3 regions of the Marinobacter sp. UBA2688 genome follow, and region 3 is predicted to be linked to each of the others. Evidence: predicted binding sites of a transcription regulator. Region 3 holds the regulator's gene; each other region holds the start of a gene.
What was found. The regulator sigma-54, encoded in region 3, starts transcription at its own class of promoters, with help from an activator protein. The targets are predictions, from matches to a motif close to ANTGGCATNNANNTTGCTNT.
Positions count from the first base shown of each region.

Region 1: a site for sigma-54 is predicted at 2,278-2,297, ahead of B3M52_RS10475 (PEP-CTERM sorting domain-containing protein). Genes of this name have one in related genera too.
Region 2: a site for sigma-54 is predicted at 2,571-2,590, ahead of B3M52_RS17515 (ammonium transporter). Genes of this name have one in related genera too.

Region 1 is NZ_DELU01000022.1:66,462-76,175, reverse strand. Features, by position in the region: gene B3M52_RS10480 (hypothetical protein) at 1-1,376, shown strand, start outside; gene B3M52_RS10475 (PEP-CTERM sorting domain-containing protein) at 1,481-2,200, opposite strand; gene prpD (2-methylcitrate dehydratase) at 2,500-3,984, shown strand; gene B3M52_RS10465 (PEP-CTERM sorting domain-containing protein) at 4,160-4,888, shown strand; gene B3M52_RS10460 (PEP-CTERM sorting domain-containing protein) at 5,038-5,721, shown strand; gene B3M52_RS10455 (TIGR03013 family XrtA/PEP-CTERM system glycosyltransferase) at 5,915-7,327, shown strand; gene B3M52_RS10450 (XrtA/PEP-CTERM system exopolysaccharide export protein) at 7,390-8,034, shown strand; gene B3M52_RS10445 (XrtA system polysaccharide chain length determinant) at 8,075-9,598, shown strand; gene B3M52_RS10440 (polysaccharide biosynthesis protein) at 9,598-9,714, shown strand, end outside.
Region 2 is NZ_DELU01000026.1:449,469-459,182, forward strand. Features, by position in the region: gene B3M52_RS17495 (fructosamine kinase family protein) at 1-223, opposite strand, end outside; gene B3M52_RS17500 (YkvA family protein) at 259-678, shown strand; gene pomA (flagellar motor protein PomA) at 743-1,519, shown strand; gene B3M52_RS17510 (MotB family protein) at 1,522-2,439, shown strand; gene B3M52_RS17515 (ammonium transporter) at 2,663-3,871, shown strand; gene B3M52_RS17520 (circularly permuted type 2 ATP-grasp protein) at 4,086-5,519, shown strand; gene B3M52_RS17525 (alpha-E domain-containing protein) at 5,513-6,451, shown strand; gene B3M52_RS17530 (transglutaminase family protein) at 6,448-7,233, shown strand; gene B3M52_RS17535 (proteasome-type protease) at 7,326-8,051, shown strand; gene B3M52_RS17540 (lipocalin-like domain-containing protein) at 8,053-9,153, opposite strand; gene B3M52_RS17545 (ABC transporter permease) at 9,150-9,714, opposite strand, start outside.
Region 3 is NZ_DELU01000007.1:108,176-117,889, reverse strand. Features, by position in the region: gene B3M52_RS01930 (carbon-nitrogen hydrolase family protein) at 1-463, shown strand, start outside; gene yjgA (ribosome biogenesis factor YjgA) at 460-990, opposite strand; gene mgtE (magnesium transporter) at 1,017-2,378, opposite strand; gene B3M52_RS01915 (HPr family phosphocarrier protein) at 2,491-2,760, opposite strand; gene rapZ (RNase adapter RapZ) at 2,768-3,649, opposite strand; gene ptsN (PTS IIA-like nitrogen regulatory protein PtsN) at 3,678-4,148, opposite strand; gene hpf (ribosome hibernation promoting factor) at 4,244-4,552, opposite strand; gene B3M52_RS01895 (RNA polymerase factor sigma-54) at 4,677-6,203, opposite strand; gene lptB (LPS export ABC transporter ATP-binding protein) at 6,356-7,081, opposite strand; gene lptA (lipopolysaccharide transport periplasmic protein LptA) at 7,059-7,592, opposite strand; gene lptC (LPS export ABC transporter periplasmic protein LptC) at 7,675-8,265, opposite strand; gene B3M52_RS01875 (KdsC family phosphatase) at 8,266-8,823, opposite strand; gene B3M52_RS01870 (KpsF/GutQ family sugar-phosphate isomerase) at 8,823-9,714, opposite strand, start outside.

The DNA of each region.
Region 1 (9,714 bases), on a different contig from region 3:
AATCTCACTCGCTGGCTTATGTGCAGGCAGGAGATAAGGTGGGTGGGCAGGTATTTGCCGGGGGTGTCTTTACCGACAATCTGTTCGCTCCAGCCGCCGTAACCGCAAGCTCAACCAGCGTGTCGATTCACAGCCGCGTTGATGGAACAAGTGTCAAACTGTCGAATATTGGTGGCGGGCAGGAACCTTGTTCCGTTAAGGGTTTCGTGAACAGCGACCTGTCGACAGGACTTGTCAATCTGGCGATGTCCGGCGGTAATCTGACATGCGATCTCTCGGTTGATTCCGACGACACGCATTACTGGTGGACATTGGGAGCCAATACGCTCGAGGTCTGGGAAGCGGATGGGGTGTCATCCTACACGGATGTATTCTTCAACGGCGACGGCGATATCGATTTTGTGGTCGCCAATAACTATGCCGAAAGGACGATCATCCTGTATGGAGAGTCAGGCGCTGAGCTGAAGCGGGTGGCGGGAAGCACCTGGGTGCCGAGAGTCTACCCCATGGCAGAACCCGGCCCCACACGGGATGAGACGTTTGTGGGTGTGCTCAGTGACGGCGAGTTTTTGATGACCTCAGTTGCGATGCTGTTGGACTCCGGTCTTGCAGGCGCACAACCTGTGCTGTCGGGACTTTCTGAGTCTGCCAGGTTGGCGTCACTCTCTTTGATCGAGGACGACAAATACACAATCATCGCGGACCGTGGCGTGTTGCACAAGGTCGATGAAATCAATCGATCTGCCTCTTTGTTTGCTGATTTCTCAGATAAGTTTGCGGATGGTTGGGCGCTCGACGATGTTGTCGTTATGGGCGACAAAGCCATCGCTTTATGGACGACTTTTCAGGGTGCTGATCGCTCAGACCCTCTCGGTGAAGTCTATACCGTCGATCTGAGTTCGGGTGAGGTCGATTTGCTTCTGGCGGTGGAATCTACGTTTGTTGCTTCTCGAACGGAATCACTGCTTTTCGTCAATTTCCTGGATTTCTCAGGTCGTAACAGAACCCTGATTGTAGGCCGGCCCGGTGGCCCGGTTGTGCCTAACGCGGAAACCTACTATGCAACGTCGATGAACCTGACTCGTGGCGGAGACCGAGCAAAAGTGCTGGCGATGAGCTCTTCCATCGAGAGGGATGTGCTCAGCCCCGCGGGATTGCTCAACCCCGACATATGGGCCGTCAATGAAACCACCGGGAACATAACAAGCAAGGTAATGACGCTGCCTTACAATTGTTACTCTCTGGACTCTCTTTATGCGATTAACAGTCACCTCAGCGTCGTGTCTTTCTGTGAGGATGGTTTCGCGATAGAAGAGCTGGAGCTAGAGAGAGGGACATTGAGTTTCGTCACCTCGGATCTGCGGGCAATAAACTGAAGGGTAATGGTTGGAAAGCTGAAAGCCTCACCAGCACGAGCCTGGAGGCCCACGTTCCGGCTCCGCAAAACACCTGTCGAGCTTGCGGAGCCGAAGCGCTCTACTTACGCCTTGCGACTACGGCGACGCAGTCCAAAGCCCAGGGCGCCAAGCCCCAGCAGGGCCAGGGTGCTGGGCTCCGGAACCGGGTTGGTCGGAGTAATCGGGCTACCGGCGTCGAAATCGTTGTTGTCAGTATCGCTCAGGAAGCTGAACATGCCTGAGAACAGGCTGCCATCGAAATCGATAGCCATGGTTGTAAACAGGTCGTCGTAAAATACACCATCGAGGGAAAGCTTGTCGGAGTATTCAACGTTCACGGTTGTGCTATCCGTCAGATCGCCGGAATTGGACAGTCGAAAAGGCTTGCCTAGGGCTGAATCTGGTGAGCGGGAGTCGCTACCAACAATGTCAAAGATCGTGTTTCCCGGACGCCCGTTCAATACGATGCTGGTGACGTCTTGAACGGAATTGAAGGTAAACGGGGAGCTGTAGGTGTCTCCATTGATAGACAAGCTCCAGCCACTACCGATGGCTTCGCCGTAGGAAGAGCTGCCGACCGTACCGTCAAATGCCACGGTTTCACAGGCCGCGCTGGCAAAGCAAGTAGTGACTTCCATGCCGTCCATCAGCGAGCCGTCGGTTGAATACCCGGTCAGCATTTCGGTGTTGTAGAGGTCGCCGTCAGAGTTGACGACGTTTACGATGGGGGCTGCGTAAGCGTTCCCAGCCATTGCAGCGGCCAATCCCAGGCCAATCACTATTTTGTGGTCAAATCCTTTCATACTTCATTCTCCTTGCGTTTTTACAGATATCCATATTCACCCCGCGTTTCCTGCGGAGTGGTCTCCGGACTCCGTTTTTAGCAAGAAAAAAGCCAGCTTGGATATTTTTCGGTTAAAACAGCCGGTTGCCATTTTCTGAATGCTCTGGTCACCGGAGAGGCATTGAAAAGTGTATAAAAAGTCAACGCTTAAGATCTGGATGGCTGTATCCCGGCCGGGCCGATGTACTAACCTGTTTGGCATGACTGTTTTTCATTCTTAGTCTCTCACTGAGATCCAAAACCAATAAGGGATTCGCAATGAGCTCCAACGCTGATCAGAACAATCGCCCCGACTATGACGACGTCCTGCAGGCAATCGCCGACTACGCTCTCGGCTATCGGATAAAAAGCAAAGAGGCTTGGAATACCGCGAGAAACTGCCTGATAGATACCCTCGGTTGTGGCCTTCTGGCCCTGCGTTTCCCTGAATGCACCAAGCACCTTGGGCCGCTGGTTGACGGCACCGTTGTACCCCATGGCGCCCGTGTTCCGGGCACGCCTTACAGACTCGATCCGGTAAAGGCGGCCTGGGATATTGGCTGTATCGTGCGCTGGCTGGACTACAACGATACCTGGCTGGCGGCGGAGTGGGGCCACCCCTCGGATAACCTGGGGGGCATACTGGCCGTGGCGGATCATCTGTCCCAGAAGCGGGTGGCGGAGGGCAAGGCGCCCCTGACCATGCGGGATGTCCTGGAGGCTATGATCATGGCCCATGAAATCCAGGGGGTGCTTGCACTCGAAAACTCGTTTAACCGGGTGGGGCTGGATCACGTTGTGCTCGTCAAGGTGGCCTCAACCGCTGTTGTCGCAAAACTGATGGGTGCCAGTCGTGATCAAATGCTGTCGGCCTTGTCCCATGCCTGGGTGGACGGCCAGGCGCTGCGAACCTACCGTCATGCGCCGAACGCTGGCTCCCGAAAATCCTGGGCGGCGGGAGATGCAACGTCCCGTGCCGTGCGGCTGGCCGATATCGCAATGCGGGGAGAGATGGGCATCCCGGGGGTGCTCACGGCACCCCAATGGGGCTTCTACGACATTCTGTTCAGCAAAACCAATAAAGATCAGAAACTGAAACCTGAGGACAAGCGTCAGTTTACTTTACCCCAGGCTTTTGGCGCCTACGTGATGGAAAACATTCTGTTCAAGATATCCTTCCCGGCCGAGTTCCATGCTCAAACAGCGGCGGAAGCAGCGGTCATACTTCATCCCGAGGTAAAAGACCGCCTGGATGACATCGAACGAATCGTTATCACCACCCACGAATCTGCCATCCGTATCATCTCGAAACAGGGCACATTGGCAAACGCGGCCGACCGGGATCACTGCCTTCAATACATGGCTGCTGTACCGTTGATTTTTGGGGGGCTGACAGCGGAGCATTATGAAGACAGCTTCCATGAGGCCAATCCGATGATCGACGAACTCCGAGACAAGATGGACGTGGTTGAGGATGAGCGATACACGCGTGAGTATCTGGAAGCAGATAAGCGCTCAATTGCCAATGCGATTCAGGTGTTCTTCGCCGACGGCACCAGCACGGATAAGGTGGCAGTTGAGTATCCCATTGGCCATCGCCGTCGCCGAAAGGAGGGGATTCCCCTGCTTGAGGATAAGTTCCGCCATAACCTGGCGACCCGGTTTCCTGGTCAGCGCTGCGAGAAGGTCTTTAACCTGTGTAAAGATCAAGCGCTATTGGAGTCGACCCCCGCACACGAATTTGTTGATCTGTTTGTTATCTGAACTGATTGGAGCGCCTGCTCTCCGGGCATAGCGAGGGGTTGTCGAAAAACTTTACATTGAGAAAATGTGCGGGCTTCTAACTGACTGAAAATGAACCAGTTGAAGCCGTGGCACGTCTTATGCAGCAGTTACTCCCTATCGAAGACGATTCTGTCAGCTTATATGGAGTACTGATATGAACACACTACAAACAGTCGGCGCCATTGGGGTTCTCCTTGGCGCCTGCAACTGGGCCAGCGCTGCGCCCATTCTCAGTATTAGTAGCCAGGGCGCTACAGCGGCCGCCTCCGCGGAACAGGACTTCCTGGACGCTGCGCATTCCGGTTATCTCACCGAAACGTTCGATGATAATTCTTTTTACACCGTTGGAAGCCAGGCTGGCACCATCACGTCCTCAGTGGGTGTTGGGTCCTTTACCAGTGCGGTGCCAGGTTCAGGCGGGTTGTGCGATAGCGGTCCCTATAACTGCAATGGCGGTCTTGCCGTATTGAACGCCGGCGCCAGTCCCTTTAGCGGGCGCTATTCCGTATCCGGGGATAACTGGTTGGACAGTATGGATGCACGCCAGATGGTTATTTCTCCAGCGACTGGTTTTAACGCCATGGGTTTCTATATGACAGACCCCAACGATGCTGGCGGACGCCTCTCGATTGGCGGGTTCGATTTCAGCTTCAACGACATATTTGGGTCCGCTCTGGGCAACGGCAGAGTTTTCTATGTCAGCCTCTATGACGCAGCGGGTTTGGGGGATGTCAGTATTTTTTCCAACAACCCCGATGATGGGTACGGCATCGACAACATAACAGTCGCCAATGTCACAGAGCCGGGTACGCTGGCTTTGTTCGCGCTGGGACTGCTAGGGATTGGACTTTCGCTTTCGCGGAAGTCAAAGCGCAACCGCTGAGGATCAATGGCGGTGTGTCAGTATATTTTACGCAACCCAAATAATGCCAACGTAAGTGATTGTTTAATAGCGAATAAATAATTGGCACGACAACTGCATTGGTTTGGGTGGTTGATGAGAATCATAAGATGTAGACAAGGAGCAGTAAAATGAAAATGACTTCAAAGCTGATTGCAGCGGCGATGCTGGTGGGAACGTTCTCGGTAGCTCAGGCCGCTCCAATGGACGTTTTCGACCTGAAAACAGACGGTGGCGCGGACGTGTTTACCGATACCCTCGGTGAAGGCGCGTTCTACGACAACGGAGCCTCTTTTGCAAAACTGAACGATGTTGATGGTAACCAGGATTCAGCCGGTGCCTTCCTGCTGTTTGAATTTGCAGGTTTTGCGAACATCAACAACTTCGGTATCTATAACCTGAACGACACCAACGAAACACTTCAGGTGTTTTCAGGGTCAGAAGGCTCTGGCGGTCGCCAGGTAGAATTTGACCTGGACGCCGGAACGGCTTCCACTCACTTCGGAACAGCCAACATTGGCTCTACGTTCGGCTTCTATCTGCAGCGCGGCAACACCACGTTCTATTCAGATGCCAGCCTGAACGGCGGCGTTGACATGACACGGATCTTTGACGTGACTGGCAGCCAGAACAGCAGCTTCTTTGGCAGCTCACTGATTGTGGCCTTCGAAGACCTGATTGATGGTGACTTCGATTACAACGATCTCATCGTTGGTATTTCAGACGTGCAAGCGGTGCCCGAGCCAGGAACGCTCGCTTTGTTTGGTCTTGGCCTGCTGGGCCTCGGTATGACTCGCCGTCGCAAGTCAGCCTGAGCTAAGTAAGCCATCGAACACCCTGCCTTGATCTCCGGGGCGGGGTGTTTTGCGTTTCTGGCGTCGCGTCGGGTGCCGTCCTTCTACTGTCCCTGATTGCAGTATCATTAAAATGCAGTAAACTCTGTTCATTGTTAGATCTGCAGCATGGGATGCGCAGGCGCGTTTAAAGTGAACAGCAAAAGGAGTTGGCGTGGCCCACGTCAGATTGTTCAAGCACTACATTCATGTTCCCTTCGTCATTCTGGGCCTTATTGACTTAATTGTCCTGGCAGTTAGTTTCTGTATCGCCGCTTTTTTCCGCCATTTCGGCGATTCTTCTTTTTTCTTTGAAAGTATTCAGTTCCTACTACCTTCAGCGTTAGCCTTCGGTCTTGCAAATCTTTTGGTTATGGTTGCTCTTGGCGTTCATCAGTCACGCCTCGAAGAGGGTATGTCCGGGATGATGCTTCGCACCATTTTTTCACTCATCATTGGTGTGCCGGCATCAGCGTCTATTTATCTCTTGGCCGATCAATGGTTGTGGTATCTAGGCTTTACCGACTTGCTCACTTCAGCCTCTGTCCTTGGTTTCTTTTTTCTAGGGATTTATCGGTCAATATTCTTTGCATTTACCGGCAAGGACTCTTTCAAGCGCAAAGTGCTGGTTCTTGGGTCCGGGTTTCGTGCAAGGCAGTTGCTTGAAGACCTGACTACACCTTTCAATCGCAAAGGTTTCACGCTGTCGGGTTTCGTACCACTACCGGATGAGTCGTCGGAGATTGAAGAAAAGCACCTCATCAGGCTTCCCAATACACTTCACGACTATATACGGAAACACCCGGTCAGAGAGATAGTTGTGGCAGCGGATGACCGCCGCAAAGGATTGCCGATGGAGGATTTGCTTGAGTGCAAAATGGAAGGCGTAAAGATAGTTGACGCGGCGTCTTTCTATGAGCGGGAGTCACGTAAAGTTGCCTTGGAGATGGTTACCCATGGTTGGCTGGTGTTCTCTGACGGGTTTTCAGTCTCATCTGTATTTGGATTTGGAAAACGGTCTCTCGATATACTTGCCGCGACGATCTTGTTGTTGGCCGGTCTGCCTTTGATGGCGCTTACTGCTATTGCGATAAAAATTGAAGATGGGTTGGCAGCCCCGGTATTTTATAGTCAAGAACGTGTCGGTCTTAACGGCAGAGTTTTCAGGGTTCACAAATTTCGCTCCATGACCACGGATGCCGAAAAGAATGGGGCAGTATGGGCGAGTAAAAATGACACCCGAGTTACGCGGGTTGGCGACTTTATCCGAAAAGTGCGTATCGACGAATTACCTCAAATATTCAACGTGATCAACGGAACCATGGCATTTGTAGGGCCTCGTCCGGAGAGGCCCATATTTGTCGAGAAATTGTCCGAGAGGATACCGTTCTATAGTGAGCGTCACCGGGTCAAGCCTGGTCTGACAGGCTGGGCCCAGCTTTGTTTCGCTTATGCTGACAACGAAGAGGACACCAGGGAGAAGCTTCGTTACGATCTTTATTACATCAAAAACCAAAGCCTTTTGCTGGATTTGTTGATTATAATTCAGACAGTGGAGGTGGTATTGTTCAAAAAAGGATCAAGATAATTCCAGCCAGTTACGTCGACTGATAAACGGAATACAGCATGGATATCTCAAGAGGAATAAAAATGTCACGGATCACTACTTTGCCAGGACTTGCTCTGTGCATCTCGCTGATGGTTATCGCTTCCGGTTGTGCAGGCCCCACTGCTTCATCCCCCGAAAAAATACAGCAGGCTCTATCCGCTGGGCCGTCAGGTAGTGTGAATAGCTATGTCCTGGGCGCCACTGACGTCGTCCGGGTGTCGGTATGGCGAAACGAGGATCTTAGTGTTTCGGTCCCCATTCGTCCTGATGGCAAAATCTCGGTGCCACTGATCGGTGATGTTCAGGCAAGTGGCAAAGAGCCGGAAGAGTTGGCAGACGACATCCGGGTTGAGCTTACCGAATATATCAGGGAACCCCAGGTAAGCGTGGTGGTGACCTCAATGGGAAGCCATGAGTTCACTGATCGTGTTCGGGTGACGGGAGCTGTGCGTCAGCAGGTCTCGCAGCCACACCGGGATGGAATGACGGTATTGGATATGTTCCTGAGTGCTGGCGGCGGAAACGAGTTTGCCGCACTAAACCGGTCAATGCTTTACCGGAAAATGAACGGTGAAGTGGTAGCGATCCCTGTAAAGCTTGACGACATTCTTAACCGCGGGAAAATAGAGACAAACTACGCCATGCGCCCGGGGGATATTCTGAGCGTCCCCGAGCGAAATTTCTGATCACGTAAACCCTGTAACAGTCAGACTGTTGGATTGAGCTATGGCACTTCCATTATCCCAGTTACCAGTTGAAATGCTGCGAGAAGTCCGGTCAAAGAAGTGGCTGGCATTTCTGGTGTTTGTACTGGTTAGTTTTGCGGTGCTTGCCGCCGGCTTTCTCTGGCCGTACAAGTATCAATCCGAAGTAGTGATATTCGTTGATGACAGCAATATCATCCGCCCGTTGATGGAAGGCAGTGCCGTTACCACTGAGATTAATGACAGAGCTTCTGCGGCGCGGGAAATGCTCCTTGGCCGCAGTATCATGGAAACGCTCGCGAAGGATAGTGACGTGTACGATAATGTCGATTTGCCGCCTGAGCGCCTGGAAAGTCGAATATCTGGCATTAGGGGAGGGCTAAGCGTACGCACACGTGGTGACAATTTTTTCAGTATCGGTTTCACCTCGTCATCCCCTATGGAAGCGTTCAAGGTGGCTCAGCGGCTTGGGCAACTGTTCATCGAACAGAGCAGAGATCGAAAGCGTGCCGAGAGCCGCAGCGCCTATGAGTTTATCGACCGCCAGGTCAAAGCCTATGAACAGCAACTTGCAGAGGCGGAGCGCCGGCTCAAGGAGTTCCTTTCAACGAACAAGGATGGGACCGAAGAAGACGCCAACAGAAGGATGGCCAATCTCCGCAGCCAGCTTGAGCTGGCCGAGTTGGAGCGCGCTGAGCTCACTACCCGGCTGGAATCGCTGCGAAACCAGCTGTCCCAGGTGCGTCCGACCATCTACCAAGGGCGATCTCAGGACGAATTTCAGGAAAGAATCTCATCGTTGCAGTCTCGGCTCGATAGCCTCCGTCTCCAGTACCACGACTCCTACCCCGATATCATTATCCTGCGGGAGCAGTTGGCAGAGCTGAAGAAGCAGCGCAATGCAGCGCTGGCGGATCGGGAAAATAACGGTGAAAGGTCGCTGGAAGGCAATGAGATTGTTAACCCCTTGCATCAGGAACTTAGTGCAAAACTCTCAACCACCCGTGCTGATATGGAAACGGTTGAGACTCGAATCCTCTCTCTGAAAAGGCTCATGGCCGAGCAGGAGGAGCGGATGGAGCGAATACAGGAAAACAAGACAGAGTACTCGCAGCTCACAAGGGATATGGAGGTCAACAAGGGCATATACGATGATCTTCTGAAGCGCCGTGAGAGGGCGCGTGTGTCAATGTCCCTGGACATTGAAGGGCAGGGCATGAATTACAAGATCAATGAAACCGCCCAGTACCCCACGTCGCCGGTTGGCCCGAAGTTTCCGATGTTTGCAATGGCAGGGCTGGTGTTAGGGCTTGTCGCACCGTTTGGCGCCATAGCCGGACTGCTACAAATTGATCCCAGGATTCGCGCCCGTGCGCAACTTGAGGAAGACATTGGCCTGCCGGTGCTTGCTGAAATTCCTGATGTGCGCACGCCCTATGAAAAAAGAAAAGACAGACGTCTCACGATTGCCATAGGGTTTCTCTCTGTTATTGCGATAGCTTTTTACGTTGCTATTGTTGTGGCGTCTGAATTGGGAGCAGTTTGATGTCGGAATCAAGGAATCGAGATGACGATGCGGTAGAACAGAAGCAACGTGCCGGTGGTGAAAGCGGCGACGGGCAGTCCAGGGAAGCCGGTTCCGAGCAATCGTGGTTCACTCAG
Region 2 (9,714 bases), on a different contig from region 3:
GTTCGTGGGCTGAGACAGCTTTCACCTCCGGCACACGCAATCCGCTGACACCGGCCGCCCTGAGAGTGCCTGCCAAAACCTCAAGACCTCGCGCTTCGCACAACAGCGCATCGGGAAAGGACGAGGGATTCTGTTTCACGAAATCGGTCATACCACCAGTATAACCATGATCGGAAATCGCCTCGCAAACATCCTTGGCTTTGTCACAGGCTTCATGGATCATGGAGCTGCAAGGCCATCCCACACAGGAATAGCCCGATGACAGGTTTTAGCAAGCGCACGGCAAACGAACAGTTGAATCAAGAGGCGGACAAGGTTCACCGCAGAGATGTGGGCGCCCTGCTCGACCGCCAGCAGGCCATCGAGGACAAAGTCAGGAACAGTGGCAAACTGAGCCGGTTCAGCACTGACATCCGGCTGATGTTTTCCATGCTCAGGGACTACTGGCAGGGCAACTATCGCGAAGTACCCTGGAAAAGCATTGCGGCGATCGCCGGTGCCCTTGTTTACGTACTCAATCCCCTGGATTTGATTCCGGACCTGCTGCTGGGATTCGGCCTGCTGGACGACGCCGGTGTGGTGGCCGCATGCCTGGCCCTGGTGGAATCCGACCTGCTTCGTTACGCAGCGTGGAAAGATCTTAAAATAGAAACACAAACGCTTACGGATAGCGATTGATTCAATAGTGGACTACCGTTAATCTTCGAAAGCCCTCTGAATCACAAAACCCTTTGGAGCTAATGTGGATTTTGCCACCCTGATCGGCCTTGTTGGGGCCATCCTGCTTATAGCCTCAGCCGTCATTCTTGGCGTGTCGCCGGATGTTTTTATCAATCCCCCCTCCATACTGATCGTGGTCGGTGGCACCATGCTGGTTGTGCTGGCGAAATTCAGCTTCAACCAGTTTTTCAGCGCCTTCAAAGTGGCCGCTCGAGCGTTCAAATTCCGCTTGCCGGACACCCGTGAAAGCATTGATGAACTGATTGAAGTAGCCAATGTTGCCCGCAAGCAAGGCATGCTCGGCCTGGAAGAGCGCGAAGTTGGCTCGCCGTTTCTCGGCCAGGGAATACAGATGCTGGTCGATGGCCAGGATGCTGAAACCATCAAACACCTGCTGTCCAAGGAGCGCCTACTGACGCTGGATCACAACCGGTCTGGCGCAAAAGTCTTTACGGCAATGGCCGATGTGGCCCCTGCCATGGGGATGATCGGAACCCTGATCGGGCTGGTGCAGATGCTGTCCAACATGGAAGACCCGAAATCCATCGGTCCTGCCATGGCGGTTGCCCTGCTAACCACACTCTACGGCGCAATGATTGCCACCATGATCGCCACCCCCATCGCGGACAAACTCTCGCTGCGAATGACTGAGGAAGCGCGTCTGCAATCGCTCTATATTGATGCGCTGGTTGCTATCAAGGAAGGCACCAATCCGCGGATTATCGAACAGATGCTGTCGAGTTACCTGACCCCGAAAGAACGTGAGAAAAACTCAGAAGCCGAGACCGCAGGCGTTTAGCCATGGACGAATTACCAGAAGAGGAAAAAGCGGGCATTCCCGCCTGGGTAGTGACATTCGCGGACCTGATGTCGCTGCTGATGTGCTTTTTCGTCCTGCTGTTGTCGTTCTCCGAGATCGACGCACAGAAGTTCAAACAGATCGCTGGTGAACTGTCGAAAGCGTTTGGTGTGCAGCGCGAGGTGCCCGTCCTTGAGGTACCCATGGGCACCAGCCCGATTTTCGATCAGTTTTCTCCGGCACCGCCCGAGCCCACCGTCGTCAACGAAGTCAAACAGACAACCACCGACGAGCAGCCCGAACTGGAAACCCTGAAAAGCCCTACGGATGTGGCTGTGGAATCCGCCATCCAGGAAGAGCTCGAGAAGACCCTGGAACAGGTTCGCTCGGTTCTTGAGACAGCCATCGAAGACGGCCGGGTCAACCTCATCCAGGACAATCATAGAATCATTGTTCGCGTTGAGGAGAAGGGGGCGTTTCCCTCCGGTTCGGCGGACCTGACCTGGGAGTTTGAAGGTCTGTTGCTGGAAATGGCCGACATACTGGTGCAGATCCCCGGCAAGCTGACCATCGAAGGCCATACCGACGATGTTCCCATCCGTACGCAGCGGTTCTACAGCAACTGGGATCTATCCGCCGCCCGGGCGGCAGCGGTTGCCAATGCGCTCCTCGCCGAGGGTAATCTGAAGCCTGCCCGGCTGGCGGTCACCGGTCTCGCTTATACCGAGCCACGAGTACCAAACACCTCTTCGGAGAACCGCGCCAAAAATCGCCGGGTGGAAATCATTATCGATCTGTCCGGACCGATCGAGGAACAGGAGATGCGGTTAAGGGAACTCATGAACCCCGAAGCCGATGTGTCTGCTGCACCGGATTCCCGCAGTTCCGACGACTCCGACCAGGACGAATTACTGTGGTAGACGGCCATATTGGTGCACTCGGCCCATTAATGCACCATTAAAGAGCGCAAACACCCCGTCTTCAACTCAACCCCGCCCAATTTCAGAGCGGAAAATCACCTAATCGACTACCCGCTCTGAATTTGCCTCAAAATGGAACACTCCTTGCTTGGTGTGCACGCTATCAATGCACAACCCGCCCGTGACAGGTGGATAAAACCAAAAAATCAGGAGCAACCAACCCGTGGACATCACGAGTGCAGTACATACCCTGACCGAAAGCGCCAACACACTGTTCATTCTGATCGGTGCCATCATGGTACTGGCCATGCATGCTGGCTTCGCCTTCCTGGAAGTCGGCACCGTGCGTCACAAGAACCAGGTGAATGCCCTGGTAAAAATCATGACCGACTTCGGCATCTCCGCCGTGGCCTATTTTTTCATTGGCTACTACATCGCCTACGGCAGCCACTTTATGGCCGGCGCTTCAGAGCTGACGGCCGCAAATGGCTATGACCTGGTCAAGTTCTTCTTCCTGATGACCTTTGCCGCCGCCATTCCCGCCATCGTCTCCGGCGGTATCGCCGAGCGTGCGAAGTTCTACCCCATGCTTATCGCCTCCGGGCTGATCGTGGCATTTGTATATCCCTTCTTCGAGGGCATGATCTGGAACGGCAACTACGGCTTCCAGGCCTGGCTGGAGAACCAGTTTGGTGCAGCCTTCCACGACTTTGCCGGCTCGGTCGTGGTGCACGCCGTGGGCGGCTGGATCGCCCTGGCCGCCGTGCTCCTGCTGGGCGCACGTAAAGGCCGTTACCGTAATGGCCGCGTGGTGGCGTTTGCCCCCTCCAACATTCCATTCCTGGCGCTGGGCGCCTGGATTCTCACCGTCGGCTGGTTCGGCTTTAACGTGATGTCCGCCCAGACCCTGGATGGCATCAGCGGCCTGGTGGCGGTGAACAGTCTCATGGCCATGGTGGGTGGCGTTCTGGTGGCCATGCTGGTCGGCCGCAAGGACCCGGGCTTCATCCACAACGGACCGCTCGCCGGCCTGGTGGCGGTGTGCGCCGGTTCGGACCTGATGCACCCGGTCGGTGCGCTGATTACCGGTGGCATCGCCGGCGCCATCTTCGTGTACATGTTTGAGTGGGCCCAGGACAAGATTGAGCGCCTGGACGATGTATTGGGTGTATGGCCCCTGCACGGTGTGTGCGGTGTATGGGGTGCCATTGCCGCCGGCATCTTTGGCCAGGAAGCGTTCGGGGGCCTGGGCGGGGTCAGCCTGATGTCGCAGATCATCGGTTCGGTTGCCGGTGTTGTGGTGGCCTTTGTCGGCGGCCTGATCGTCTACGGCATTGTTAACGCCATCTCCGGCCTGCGTCTCACAGAAGAAGAGGAATTCAACGGTGCGGATGTCAGTATTCACCGCATTGGCGCTACGTCCCTGGAATAACCCTTGCCCGCCAGCCGCCTTTCCCGGCGGCTGGCAATGCTTTTTATTGACACTTCCCTCCGTCTGGCCTTTGCTTAAATAACCCGTTCCGGTGATAAACCCACGGTTTGCCGCCAGAGTGGCCTGCCTTTTGCTGTTCCTTTACATCATGGGAATGGCTGAATACCGACCGCCCACATCCGGTGGACGGCGTGTTCAGGAGAGGGTCATGGTTATGTTGATACAAACCCCGCCTGAGGGTATCTACGACGAACTGTTCGACCAGAATAATCGGGTACGACCCAGCTGCAGGATGCTGGAGGACTGGCTGATCCGATCCGACGAAGCCCTGTTAGCCGAGAAGCGCCGCGAGGCAGACGTGCTGTTCCAACGCCTGGGCATCACCTTTAATGTCTATGGCGAAGACCAGGGGGCCGAACGGCTTATCCCGTTTGATCTGATCCCACGAGTAATCTCCGCCAGCGACTGGCAACGTCTGCAGGCTGGTTTGCGCCAGCGGGTGCAGGCGTTGAACCGCTTCCTGTTCGATATCTATCACGAGTTCGAGATTATTCGCGCCGGTGTCATCAGTGCTGAACAGGTATTCGCCAACCCCCAGTACCAGCCCGGCATGCAAAACCTCAAGCTGCCACGTAATCTGTATTCCCACATAGCCGGCATCGATTTGATCCGCCACAACGACGGCGATTTCTACGTGCTGGAAGACAATCTCCGCTGCCCCAGCGGTGTCTCCTACATGCTGGAAAACCGGCGCATGATGATGCGTCTGTTTCCAGAACTGTTTGCCAAGGCCCCGGTAGCACCGGTTGAACATTACCCGGCCCTGTTGGGCGAAACACTGCGCGCAGCGTCGCTAAATCCCAACCCCACCGTAGTCGTGCTAACCCCCGGCCGTTTCAACAGTGCCTATTTTGAACACGCCTTCCTGGCCCGGCAGATGGGTATCGAACTGGTGGAAGGGGCGGACCTGTTTGTACGTCGCAATAAGGTCTACATGAAGACCACCGTCGGCCCCCAGCAGGTGGACGTGATTTACCGGCGGGTCGACGACGACTTCCTCGATCCGCTGGCTGGCAACCCGGATTCCATGCTGGGTGTCCCCGGGCTCTATGCAGCCTACCGCACCGGCAATGTGGTGCTTGCCAACGCCATGGGCACCGGCGTCGCCGACGACAAGGCCATTTACCCCTTCGTACCCGAGATGATCCGTTTCTACCTGGGTGAAGAACCGATCCTGAAAAATGTCCCCACCTGGCAGGGCCGCAAGCCAAAAGATCTCAAGTACATCCTCGACAACCTGCCAGACCTGGTGGTCAAGGAAACCCAGGGCGCTGGTGGCTACGGCATGCTGATCGGCCCCAAGGCCAGCAAAAAAGAGCTGAGCCATTTCCGCTCACTGTTGCGGGCCAGGCCAGACAACTACATTGCCCAGCCCACGCTGAGCCTGTCTACCTGCCCGACGTTTGTAAACGAAGGCGTAGCGCCCCGACACCTCGACCTGCGGCCTTTTGTGCTTTCGGGTAAGAAAGTGCAGATGGTACCTGGTGGATTGACCAGGGTGGCCCTGAAAGAAGGGTCGCTGGTGGTGAATTCGTCCCAGGGCGGTGGCACCAAGGACACCTGGGTACTGGAGGGCGAGGAATGCTGAGCCGAGCTGCATCAAGTCTGTTCTGGATGGCCCGCTATCTTGAGCGGGCGGAAACCCAGGCCCGTCTGCTGGACGTCAGCCTCACCATGGCGTTGATCGACGTTCCCGAAGACCGCGAGGAACAGCTATCCGTGCCATTGCTGGTGACCGGTAGCCGCGAAACCTTTCACGAGCTCTACCCGGAAATCACCCCCCAGAACCTGATTGATTTCCTTCTTCTGGACGACCGCCACCCTGCCAGTGTGTTCAGTGTGATCCGCAGCGCCCGGGATAACGCCCTGCACGTGCGAGGCAATCTCTCCGCAGATGTCTGGGAGAGCATTAACCTGGCCTGGATGGAGCTGAATGAACTACGCCATAAAGGGGTGACCGAATCCAACGCCAGCCGGGTGTTTGACTGGACCCGCGAACGCTCAAACGTGTTCCGTGGTGCGGCCTATGGCACCCTGCTGCGCAATGACGCCTTCCATTTCCTGCTCCTGGGTACGTTTATCGAGCGTGCAGACGCCACCGCCCGCGTGCTGAACATCCGCCACCACATGGCCACCAAATCCCTGGAAGGGCACCCCACCCAGTCGTTCTTCGAATGGACGGCGCTGCTGCACTCGTTGGCCGCCTTTGAGGCCTACCAGAACACCTACGGCCACAATATCGAACCGATGAATGTGGCCGAACTGTTGATTCTCAAACCGGATGTTCCCCGTTCGCTCCACGCCTGCCTGGAGGAAATCGCGGATCTTCTGGAGCAGATCGAAAGCGGCGAGGCCCGCCGGGCCCGGCGCCTGGCCACAAGCCTGTATGCCAACATCCGCTACGGCGACCGCGAGTACATTGCCGAGCGCGGCCTGAATGAGTATCTGACCGACTTCCTGCAACGCATCCAACGCATCGCCGGCCAGATCCAGAAAGACTACATGGGGTGGAAACAATGAAGCTGAATATCCGCCATGACACCACCTATAGCTACGACGAACCCATGCACAAAGGCATCCAGTATCTACGCCTGACACCCCGTAACACACCCCAGCAGAAGATACTGGAGTGGCACCTGAGTGCCCCTGGCGAAACCAGCCAGATGACAGACGGCTTCGGCAATATTGTTACCGTCATGACCATGGACAAAGCGACCAGGGAGATCACCCTGACGGCGGAGGGCGTGGTTGATCTCACGGGCAAACCATTAACCAAGGACGACTCACCGTTTCCGCCCGAGGTGTTCCTGCGCCACACTCCGTTAACCGACGCCGACAAAGCCATCAAAGCCTTCGCCAGCCAGTTCTCCGCCAACAAGCGCAGCCTGGTGCGCATGATGAATCGTATCCTCGAGCACATCGAATTCACGCCCGGCGTCACCACGGTGACCCACACAGCCGCCGAGGCCTTCCAGCAGAAGGCGGGGGTGTGCCAGGACCATACCCATGTATTCATCTCCTGCTGCCGCCACATTGGGGTGCCGGTGCGGTATGTCAGCGGTTACATCCACACGTTCAGCGATGACCACCTGGCCACCCACGCCTGGGCCGAGGCCTGGCTGGGCCACAACTGGCATACCTTTGATGTGGTGAACCTGCTCAATGTTGCTGAAAGCCATATCAAGCTGGCAACCGGACTGGATTACCGGGATGCAGCACCCGTGCGGGGCATTCGCAGCGGCGGCGGCATGGAGCACCTGCAGACCCGTGCCTGGGTCACCATGGCCGGGGAAAGCCAGTAACAAAAAGCTGTGCAAATTCCACACGCCGCCCCATGCTTTCTGCGCAGAAACGGGTAAACTGAGCGCATTCAGTACGACCCGAGGGTAGCCCCATGACCTATTGTGTGGCGATGCGCCTGGCCGACGGCCTGGTTTTCGCATCCGACTCCCGCACCAACGCGGGCTTTGACCAGATTTCGACCTTCCGCAAAATGCATGTCTTCGAACAGCCGGGGGAACGGGAACTGGTGATTCTATCGGCGGGCAACCTGGCCACCAGCCAGAGCGTGATCAGCCTGCTGGAAAACCGCGCCGGCTCCGAAGACCCCAATGTGTTCTCCACCGCCTCCATGTTCGAGACGGCAGAGGTTGTCGGCAGAACCATCCGCGAGGTTATTCACCGCGACAACCCCGAGGGCAAAGTGAACCATGTGGACTTCAGCTGTTCACTGATACTGGGCGGCCAGATCCGGGGCGAACAGGTACGCCTGTTCAACATCTACCCCGAAGGCAACTTCATTGAAGCCACTGAAGAAACGCCTTATTTCCAGATTGGCGAGTCGAAATACGGCAAGCCCATCCTCGACCGCGTCGTGAACTACAATTCCTCACTGGACCGGGCCTACCAGTGCGCCCTGATTTCCTTCGACTCCACCATGAAGAGCAACCTGTCGGTGGGGATGCCGCTGGATGTGGCCATATACCGCAACAACGAACTGAAGCCCTGCTTCGTCGACCGGGTGGACGAACACAACGACTACTTCCACCAACTCCGCCAACAGTGGCACCGGGGCATCCAGGAACTGATCAGCGGTCTGCAGCCGCCGGCGATCCGCTAGCTCAGTTGCGGTAACCGGTCAGTTCCATATACCCCACACCATCGTGGGAACCTGTCACCGTCACCGGGCTTTCCCAATACGGGTAGAGCCCGGCGTTCCAGTAGTCGCCGGGCGGCGCGGCAACCTGTACATCCACGTTTTGCTGTGGCATCCGCAGGCGCCACTCCACAGGAACCCTGCCCTGCGGCGAGGATTGCCAGTCGAGTGGGCTCAGGCTGATGTCGTTTCCGTTCAACGTTTCAACCTGCCCATTGGCGTTTATCCAGCTGCCAGACACGAAGGCGCCTTGGTCTTCCCGCAGGCGAAACGCCATCAGTTTATGGCCGTCATCCAGATGCAGGGCGAACCAGTCCCAGCCCTGCTGGCCAGCCTTCAGGAACTGACTGCTCCACTCGCGATCGAACCAGCCCTTGCCGGAAACGGCCAGGGTTTCATCGCCAAGGGTCACCGTACCCTCAATGTGCAGATCCACCAGGCTGAAATACATTGAGCCCTCGCCACTGGCGGATTTGGCACTGAACCCGTTTTTCCCATGGGGTACCGGTTTGCCGGTGTTGCTCAGGCGCAGATCGTAGCGCCAGTTACCGCCCTCAACCTGCAAATGCCACTGTTCGGAATCCGGTTGCGATACCAGCCGCCAGTCATCCAGCCATACCTGTAACGGGTCCGCCCTGGCCCCGGCATGCCCCAAATCACCCCGGGCCAGCTTTTCTTCAAACCAGTGCTCACCCTCAAATGACACGGCGGCGTGTGCCATCCACGCCGCGTCCAGGGGCCAGGCACTGGCCTCTGGTGGTTCCGCATTGGCGGGTCGCGGTTTCAAAGCCTGACGGAACTGTGTCCACTGCAGCCCCAGCGGTCTGCCGTCCTGGGTTTCCAGGTTAGCGGTCAGGTACCACCATTCAATACGGTGTTGCGGATGGGGCCCCCAGTCCTCGGGAAAGATCAGGGTGTCGCCTGGCTCCGGCTGCTGGAATTGCGATTGCTCCACCTCGCCTGTCTGCTGCGCAAGCCCGGCGAATCCGGTGTCGTTCTCCAAATCCGTACAGCCCGCAAGGACGACCGCCAGTAGGCCGGCAACAACGCCGGTTTGGATATTCATGGCTCCACCTGTTTAATGCTGTCCATGTGGCCAAGCTGCCGGCGCATCAGATGGGCGATTATCAGCCCTGTCGCCACGGCCACCAAACCCAGTTCAATCCAGAACAACGGGTACAGGTCCATCGGCAATGACCACCCAAAAGCCAGCGGGTTGATGCGACTGACCAGCACCCAGGTCAGCCACACGCCCAGCGGTAGCGCAGCAATGGTCACCGTGAGGGTCAGCGCCACCGACAGGCGCCGGAGCTGACGCCTGACCTTCGATGCAGGCAGTCCCCAAACGCCCAGCAGTTGAAAGTATTTCACCCGGGTAATGAAAAAGACCCATCCCATAATCAGCAGGGCCATCGCCGCCAGCAACAAGGTCAACAGGCTGATGGCGCGGGTAAGCAGGAACGTCTGACTGAAGACCTTCGACGCCAGGGCCCGGATGCTGTTGTTGTCCCTGATGGTGAGTTCCGACGTCTGCCAAGTGTCCGACAGGCGCCCGCGGATGTCGGACATCGCCACGCCGCCGGGTGTCACCGAAAAGCTTTGGAAGTGGGGCTTGAAAGCCGCCGGC
Region 3 (9,714 bases):
TCTTTTTGACGCCACCGTTGAAGATGCCCAGGGGCAGTATCGTGAGTCGGATACCTTCGAGCCGGGTGAAGACGTGGTTGTGATTGATACACCGGCAGGCCGACTCGGCATGGCCATCTGTTACGACCTGCGCTTTCCCGAGCTGTTCCGACAGCTCAGGGAGCAGGACGCAGAATGGGTGTCCCTGCCCAGTGCCTTTACCTGGTATACCGGTGACGCCCACTGGCATGCGCTGATACGTGCCCGTGCGATTGAGAATCAGTTCTGGCTTGTGGCAGCGGCCCAGGGTGGGCAGAACAGTGAGCGCCGGCGCACCTATGGGCACAGCGCGATCGTCGATCCCTGGGGCCGAATACTATCCGAGATCGATGAAGGGCCGGGTGTCGTCGTTGGAGAGCTTGATCGCGAAACACTCAAGGACATCCGCACACGGATGCCCGTCTGGGAGCACCGGAGACTTTAGTTTCCGGCGGCTTCCGCGTCGTCGATGCACTCTCTGAGGTAGCGAAACAGCTTTCGTGGCTGGCCGGTATTCTTTTCTTTCTGCACGTCCCGGCGAGCGTTGCGCGCGAGGTTGCGCAGATGCTGTATATCCGCCGTTGTGCAGTAGTTCAGGAATTCGCCGACGGCCGAGTCGCCTTCCTCAATCATCCGGTCTCGCCAACGTTCAGCAAGGTGATGTCGGCGGGTGTGCTCTTCGCTTCCGGCATCGAAAGCATCAATGGCTCGAGTCAGCCCTTCCGGGTCGTCTTCCTGGCGGATAATCTTGCCGATGTACTGCAGGTGGCGGCGACGGGCTTCGTTCTGGCGAATGCGACGGGATTCCTCGATGGCCGCCCGCAGGGTGTCGCTGATCGGCAGGGTATTGAGCTGATCGTTACTCAGATCCAGCATACGCCTGCCAAGATCCTGCAACTGGTGCATTTCGCGCTTGAGTTGGGATTTGCTCGGGCCGAGGTATTCCGGGGCGTCGTCTTGGGAGTCGTTCATTTTCAGTCCGTGTTGTCGGATACAGGTTATCCGTAGAATATCGTCGCCAGACCAAGGAAGGCCATAAAGCCGACCACATCCGTGACCGTTGTCAGTATAACGCTACCGGCCAGTGCCGGATCAATGTTGCGGGACTTCAGGAACAGAGGTAGCACGGTGCCCACGAGTGCCGCAGCGATCAGGTTGATAATCAGCGCGGCGGCGATAATGGCGCCAATCATGATGTCGCTGAACCAGAGGGTTGCCGCTGACGCAACCACCACTGCCCAGAGCAATCCGTTCAGGGCACCCGCAATAAATTCGCGGTTTAGCAGCCAGCCCACGTTGGCGCCACTGATTTGTCCCACGGCCATGCCGCGGATGACCAGGGTCAGGGTCTGACTGCCGGCAATGCCGCCCATGGATGCCACGATGGGCATCAATACCGCCAGCGCCACAACCTTTTCGATGGTCGCCTCAAACAGCCCGATCACGGCCGAAGCGGTAAAGGCCGTAAGCAGGTTGATGCCCAGCCACACGGCCCTGCGCCGGGTGGTCTTCAGAATCGGTGCGAAGGTGTCTTCGTCTTCATCAAGACCGGCCATGCTCATCAGGGAGTGGTCTGCGTCTTCGCGAATAACGTCAACCACGTCATCGATGGTGATTCGGCCCAGGAGTCGGCCTTCCTCACTGACCACGGGTGCTGAGATCAGGTCGTACCGTTCGAACAGGGTTGCCACCTTGGTGTCGGACAGCGTAACCGGTATCGGTTCGATGTCCGTGTCCATCACCTCCCGCACGGTTGCCGCCGGGTTGGATACGAGCATTTTGGTGATAGGCAACATGCCGATGAACTCGTCGCGTCGGCTGACCACGATAAGACTATCCGTCATCGGCGGCAGGTTGCGATGACGGCGCAGGTAGCGCAAAACCACGTCGATACTGATGTCCGGGCGCACCGTAATGGTGTCCGTGTTCATCAGGCCGCCGGCGGTATCTTCCGGGTAGGAGAGGACTTCTTCGACACGTTGGCGATCCTGCTCGTCCATGGTGTCCAGGACTTCCTGGATGACCGTGTCGGGCAACTGCTGCAGTAAGTCGGCCAGATCGTCCGACTCGAAATCCTCGATGATGTCAGCCAGTTCCTGAGCGTTCAGCTGGCTCAGGAAGTAACCTCGGATATCGTCATTCAGATACTGGAGGACTTCGCCTTCAAGCTGCTTGTCGACCAGGTTCCAGAGCAGGGCACGCTGGCGGGGTGGTGATGACTCCAGCAGGTGGGCGATGTCACTGGGGCTCAGGCCGCCATTCAGGATGCGGGCAACCTGTTTCAGGGCGCCACTGTCCAGCGCTTCGCTCAGGGAGCGAAGGCGTTGGCGCGCTTGGCTTTTCTCCAGAATATCGGTCATGGATCACCCACGGTCAGAAAACCCTCGTATTATAGCGGAGTTAGGCAACATAGGTGAGGAAGAGTTGTAGGTGAATGCCGTAGACGGGCAAGGATGTCCAGTGTGGAGGTGGTTATTCGCCTTCCCCGAAGTAGTCGTTGATCAGCGTAACCAGCGCATCGACAGCTTCGGACTCATCCGGACCGTCTACAATCAGCTCTACCTCTGATCCCTGGCTGGCGGCGAGCATCATGACTGGCATGATGCTTTTGGCGTCCACCTGTCGCCCTTTGCGGCTGATCTGAATGCTGCTGTCGAATTCAGATGCCTTGCCCACCAGTTTGGCTGCGGCCCGGGCATGGAGCCCAAGTTTGTTGATGATGGTAATGGGGCGGCGGATCATAGGCGGTTCAGCTTTCCCTGCTTTGCAGGTGGGGCAGTTCGGTGTGGCGAACCTGCACATTGCTGTATTTGCCCGAGAAATAGCGGCCGAGCTGGTCGCAGATATAAACCGAGCGATGCTGGCCACCGGTGCAGCCGATGGATATGGTCATATAGCTGCGGTTGCTGTCTGCGAACGAGGGTAGCCAGTTTTCCAGGAATTGGGTCAGGTCTTCGACCATCTTACGGCTCAACGGCTCCTTTTCCAGGAAATCGATAACCGGCTGGTCGGTGCCCACAAACTGCCGAAGGCTGGTGTCCCAATAGGGATTGGGCAGGCAGCGCACATCGAACACATAGTCCGAATCCAACGGCACGCCGTGCTTGAATCCGAATGACTGGAATAGCAGTGCCAGTTCCTGGTGGCGCCTGCCCGCGACTCGTTGCTTTACCATATCCCGGAGCTCGTACATGGACAGCCCCGTGGTGTCGATGTAGAGGTCTGCCAGCTTGGACAGCGGCTCCAGAAGCTTCTTTTCGTTACCGATGGCCTCCCTCAGGGAGGTCTTGTCATCACTCAGTGGATGCTTTCGGCGCGTGGCATGGAAGCGCTGCAGAAGAGACTGTTCATCGGCGTCGAGATAGATGATCTCGATGGTTACGCCAGTATCCTGAAGGCTGCGGTAGATATCCTCGAAGTTGCTCAATTCTCCGGAAAGGTTACGGGCATCGATGCTGACCGCCATCTTTCCCAGCCGGCTGGGAGAGTTCTGGTTGGTGGCTTCCTGTGTGAGGGGGAACAGGAGGCCAATGGGCAGGTTGTCAATGCAGTAAAAGCCCAGGTCTTCCAGAACATGTAACGCGGTACTTTTCCCGGAACCTGATCGGCCGCTGACGATGATCAGTTTCATAGCCCGTTCACCTTGGATGTGGAGTTGTTCAGCTTGTTTCGGCTGTCATCCGGCGATAGAGAGAGCCTGCATCAGTGCACTGACGCAGCTGGTCGCAGAATGCACGTTCGTTGAACTTCTCAGCAAGTTGGCTCAAAAGCTCAAGATGCTCGCTGGTGGCTTCCTTGGGGACAATCAAGGTGAAGACGAGGTCCACCGGCTGGTTGTCGATAGCATCGAACGCAACGCCTTCTTCCAGGGTCAGCAAAACGCCAACCACGTGATCCAGCCCTTCCAGTCTGCAGTGGGGGATCGCGATGCCCTGTCCGATACCCGTACTCCCCAGTCGCTCCCGTGCGACCAGATTAGTGAATATCTGGGTGTCGCTGAGCAAAGCGTCGTGTTGCTGGATCTGCTCGGCAATGGTTTCCATAACCCGCTTTTTGCTAGAGGCAGGCACCCGGCAAAGGGTTAGCTCCGGCGCGAGAATGTTCTCGATAGTCAGGGATGTGTCGGTCATGAATCGACTGCATTTCCGTAAAAAAAGGCTGCGGCACGTGTTGCATGGTTAGCCAGTGCCGCAGCTCGATTAACTGTCATGCCGGGGGCGTCGTCCTAGCGGGCGCCGTTCCCGTGCATCCGGTCTACGTTCTTTTCCTTGTGCTTTAGAATCTGCCTGTCCAGCTTGTCTACCAGTCCATCAATGGCAGCGTACATATCGCTGTTTTCGGCCTTTGCGTGAATCTCACCACCTATCACGTGAAGCGTAGCTTCCGCCATCTGGCGCACTTTTTCCACCTCAAGGGTAACCTGGCAATTGCTGATATGGTCGAAGTGCCGCTCAAGCTTTTCAAATTTGCCTGATACGTAATCTTTCAGTGCGGGAGTCAGTTCTACGTGATGGCCTGAAATATTGAGTTGCATAGGCTTCTCCTGTTTTCAGCTTGCCGGCACCCGTTAGGATACCGGCTGTGTGCCACAGCGTTATGCTGCAGGCGGTATACTTTCAGGAAAGGGCTCTCCCCGTGAGGCCGGGAACAGACGCTTCCTACACCAATCGCTTTCGCTCGTTGGACGGAGGAATGTGCATTGCCTCGCGATACTTGGCCACGGTTCGTCTAGCCACCTTGATACCCTGGTCTCCTAGCATGGCTGCAATTTTGCTATCGCTCAATGGCTTTTTCGGAGTTTCCGTTGCAATCAGCTTCTTGATCATCGCGCGGATTGCCGTGGATGAGCACTCTCCACCCTCGTCGGTACTGACATGGCTCGAGAAAAAATACTTAAGTTCAAATATGCCCCGCGGCGTGTGCATGTATTTCTGGGTGGTGACCCTTGAAATGGTCGACTCGTGCATTTCCACCGCCTGGGCAATATCCGAGAGAATCAATGGTTTCATGGCTTCCTCGCCATGATCCAGAAATCCCTGCTGGTGCTCGACAATGCGCGTGGCCACCTTAAGCAGGGTTTCGTTGCGGCTCTGCAGGCTCTTGATGAACCACTTTGCCTCCTGCAACTGGTCCCGCAGGTAGGTGTTGTCAGCACTGCTGTCCGCACGCTTTATAAGAGAAGCATAGCTTGCATTCACACGAATGCGCGGTGCAATTTCAGGATTCAGTTCCACGCGCCAGCGTTCATTGTGCTTGCGCACGATTACATCCGGGATGACGTAGTCTGGCTCGGCCTGATCCAGGGTGTCGCCGGGACGGGGGTTTAACCCGGTAATAAGTGCCAGAACGTCCCGTAGCTGCTCTTCTTTCAGGCGGCTGCGGCGTAACAGCTGGGCGTAATCACGGTTGCCCAGCAGGTTTATGTAGTGGGTAATCACCAGTCGCGCCTGAGCCAGCCAGGGTGTTTCCGGGGGCAGCTGATTCAGCTGGATCAGCAGACATTCCTGCAGATTACGGGCGAACACGCCGGGTGGATCGAAGTGCTGCAGGCGATGAAGAACGGCTTCCACTTCGTCCAGTTCCAGCGGGTCTTCGTCGGATTCGTCCACCATGCCTGAATGAATTTCTTCAAGCGGAGAGGTCAGGTAGCCGTGGTTATCAACCGCATCCATCAGGGCATGGGCGATGGCCTGATCCCGCTCGCTCATGGGCGTCAGGTTCAGTTGCCATTCCAGGTGGTCCTGGAGCGTTTCGGTGGGGGAGTTACGGGTTTCGAAGTCGTGGTCGTTTTCGTCGTCGTTACGGGCTGCTGACGCGGGGGCTGACTGGTAAATGTCATCCCAGGCGGTGTCGACGGGAAGATCATCGGGAATGGTGTCGGGACTGTCCGTTTCTGATGACCAGTCAGGTCCGTTTTCGGATTCGTCCCACTCAGTAGCGGTGTCTGAAGCGGTGTTGGATTCCTCGGTTGACGCCGTTTCAGACGACTCGTTGTCACTGTCCGTTGATTCCGGATTCTGGTTGTCGTCGTCTTCGGAGGTTTCCAGCATTGGGTTGGATTCCAATGCCTGCTGGATTTCCTGCTGGAGGTCCAGGGTGGAGAGCTGCAGAAGCCTGATAGCCTGTTGCAGCTGGGGCGTCATGGTCAGGCTTTGGCCCAGCTTTAACTGTAGTGAGGCTTTCATAACCATGGTTCAGGATCCGTCACTCGGTCTCTCTCTTCCGTCACTCAGGCTCTCTCTTTACGTCATCAGGGCGCTTTCTGGAGCCCAGGTTGCACAAAAACTCTTTGTATGCTGGCTACTTGCCGCACCAAGCAAGTTCTTTGCCGAGTGTACTACAGGCGAAACTCGTTGCCCAGATACACTTCCTTGACCTGCTGGTTGGCCAGTATATCGTCCGAATTACCAGAGGCAATGATGTGGCCGCCGCTGACAATGTAGGCATTCTCGCAGATGTCGAGGGTTTCCCGCACGTTGTGGTCGGTGATCAGTACGCCGATACCCTTGTCCCGCAAGTGTCGGATGATCTGCTTGATGTCGCTCACCGAGATCGGGTCGACTCCGGCGAAGGGTTCGTCCAGCAGGATGAACGCCGGCTCCATCGCCAGCGCCCGGGCAATTTCCACCCGTCGTCGCTCGCCGCCTGACAGGGCCATGCCGACGCTATCGCGGATGTGGGTAATGTGAAACTCTTCAAGCAGTTCCTCTAACTTGGCCTCCCGGTCAGCGCGTTTGAGTTCGCGGCGGGTTTCCAGGATCGCCAGTATGTTGTCGCGTACGGTAAGCTTGCGGAACACGGATGCTTCCTGGGGCAGGTACCCGATTCCCTTGCGGGCACGACCATGCATGGGCAGCGGCGTTATGTCCTGATTGTCGATGGTGATTCGACCGTTGTCGGCGGGAACCAGGCCAACAATCATGTAGAAACACGTCGTTTTGCCCGCGCCATTGGGGCCGAGTAAGCCGACGATCTCGCCACTGCGAATTTCCAGGGAAACGTCGATGACGACCTTCTTCTGTTTGTAGCTTTTTGCGAGGTTACTGGCCCTGAGAACTGCCATCGATGTCCTGTCCGTTAGGGTTGTTATCTGGATTGCTACCGGCGTTGCCGCGCGGCTGGATGACCATTTCGACGCGACCGCTGCCATCGCCCTGGTCAGCAGAGCCTTCTGCGGTCACCACGCGTTCGGCGCTGTCATAATGAATGACGTCGCCCCGGAACAGGTTGCCGCCCTGTTCGATCACAGCTTCGCGCTGAAAGGTAACCCGGTTGTCGGAGGCGGACCAGGTGATCGTTAGCGCACGGGCGTCGGTTTCGCCCTGGCCTTCCATGGCAGGCTGGCGGTAGCGTGCCGGGGTACCGGTGGCTTCAATGCGGCTGACGCCATTCACATCCCGGTGGAGTACAACTTTGTCCGCCATAAGGTTGGCATCGCCCTGGCTCATTTCAACCGAGCCGGTATAGGTTGCAATGCCCTGGCCTTCGTCGAGCCGCGCGTTGTCGGCATTGACCCTGATGGGTTGGTCAGACTCAAGATCAAAGGCCGCGGCGAACGGCATGCCCACGGTCATTGTCAGCGCCAGGACAATCGCTGAGACTGCCGGGCGCGATGCCACCGGTTGGTGCCTATTGCGGTGAGGGTTGGGCATGAATTTACTTGCCGGTCTCATAGCGTCCTTCCACGTCAGAGTCGAGTTCGAGGATTCGGTCATCAATCCATGCCTTCATGCCGGTTGCGCGGGTCAGGCTGAACGAGTCGGTCAGTTCCACCGGGGCGTCTGTGTAAACAGTACGCTCTGTGTTATCCAGTGTCAGCGTTGACGTGGTTAATGTCAGGGGGCGCCCACCTTGGGCTTGCTGGGACACCCGAACATCCCCCGTCAAGTGGACCAGGTCGTCAGCTTCCATGAATTGGCCTTTGTTGGCCTGGACTTGCCAGGGTGCGTTGCCGGGGTCGCCGTAGAGCGTCGCATTCGGCGATTCCATAATGGTTTCGTTGCGGGCCTCGAATTGCTCGATACGTGGGCTTTCGAAGTGTGCGGTAAGCCGCCCGGTCTCGTCGAAAGACAGATAGCGACCATTGACCACGAAACCGTCTGGTTCCGATTCGCCTCTCAGCGCGGCGGCATCCACCGGCTCTGATGACTCGTCACTTTGCCAGAGCAGGAAAAACAGTGCCACTATCGTGACAGCCAGCCCCAGGGTTCGTACCCAGGGCCGGGTAAAGAGGGCTTCAGCGGCCATTCAGTCCTGCTCCAGGTAGGGTTGCAGGCTTGCGTTGAGCTGCCCGCAGGCGCAGAGCAGCAGTTCGCAGGCTTCACGGACCGCGCCGCTACCCCCTGCGGCCGACGTGCAAAAATCCGCGTGCTGGCGCACCAGCCAGTAGCCGTTGGGTACTGTTATGCCCAGTCCGGCGTAACGGATTGCGGGCAGGTCCGGCAGGTCATCACCCATGTAGGCAATCTGGTGTGGCGCGATCTCCAGCCGTGCCGCCAGTTCCCGCAGGGCGATTTTCTTGTCCTCTCGGCCTTGCATCAGGTGTGGGATGCCGAGGTCATTCATGCGTTTCTCTGTCAGCGGCGAGCGCCGTCCGGTAATGACGGCAACGTTGATGCCAGCAGCCATAACCTGTTTGATGCCCAGGCCGTCGAGAATATTGAACCCTTTCATCTCATCGCCTGAAGCGCTGAACAGCAGCGTGCCGTCGGTCATGATGCCGTCCACATCCAGGGCCAGCAGGCGAATGGCAGCGGCTTTTTCAATCAGCTCCGCTGGCCATTGAGGGCGCAGAGTGTCAGCCATCAGATCACTCCCGCCCGCAACAGGTCGTGCATGTTGATAGCGCCGGTCAGTTTGCCGTCACGATTGATGACGGGCAGGGCGTTGATCTTCAGCTCTTCCATCATGTTCAGTGCCTCGGCGGCCAGTTGGTCATCGTGGATCACACGACCGTTGCGGGTCATGGCCTCGGCAATCGGCGTGTTGTGAATGTCCACGGAGCGGTCCAGGGTGCGGCGCAGGTCGCCGTCTGTAAATACACCGACCAGGTCGCCCTCGGCATTAATGACCGTCGTCATACCCAGCCCCTTGCGGGAAATCTCCAGCAATGCGCCGCTGAGGGTGGTGTCTTCCTGCACTCGGGGAATCTGGTCCCCAGTGTGCATAATATCGCTGACACGCAGCAGCAACCTGCGGCCCAGACTGCCACCGGGGTGTGAGAGCGCAAAGTCCTCGGTGCTGAACCCCCGGGCTTCAAGCAGTGCCACGGCCAGGGCATCGCCCATCACCAGAGTGGCCGTGGTGCTGGAGGTGGGGGCCAGGCCGAGAGGGCAGGCCTCCTGGGCGACGCTGATATCCAGGTTGGCAACGGCCTCCCGAGCCAGGATGGAGTTCTCGTTGCCCGTCATACTGATCAGCGGGGCTCCCATGCGTTTGATTAACGGCAAAATGGTCAGCACTTCGCTGGTGTTGCCGCTATTGGAGATGCCCAGCACTACATCCTGGCTGGTGATCATGCCCAGGTCACCGTGGCTGGCCTCGCCCGGGTGTACGAAGAACGAGGGCGTTCCGGTGCTGGCGAGGGTGGCAGCGATCTTGTTGCCGATATGGCCGGATTTGCCCATGCCGGTCACGACAACACGCCCCTTGCACGCCATGATGACTTCGCAGGCGCGGACGAAACGGTCATCAATC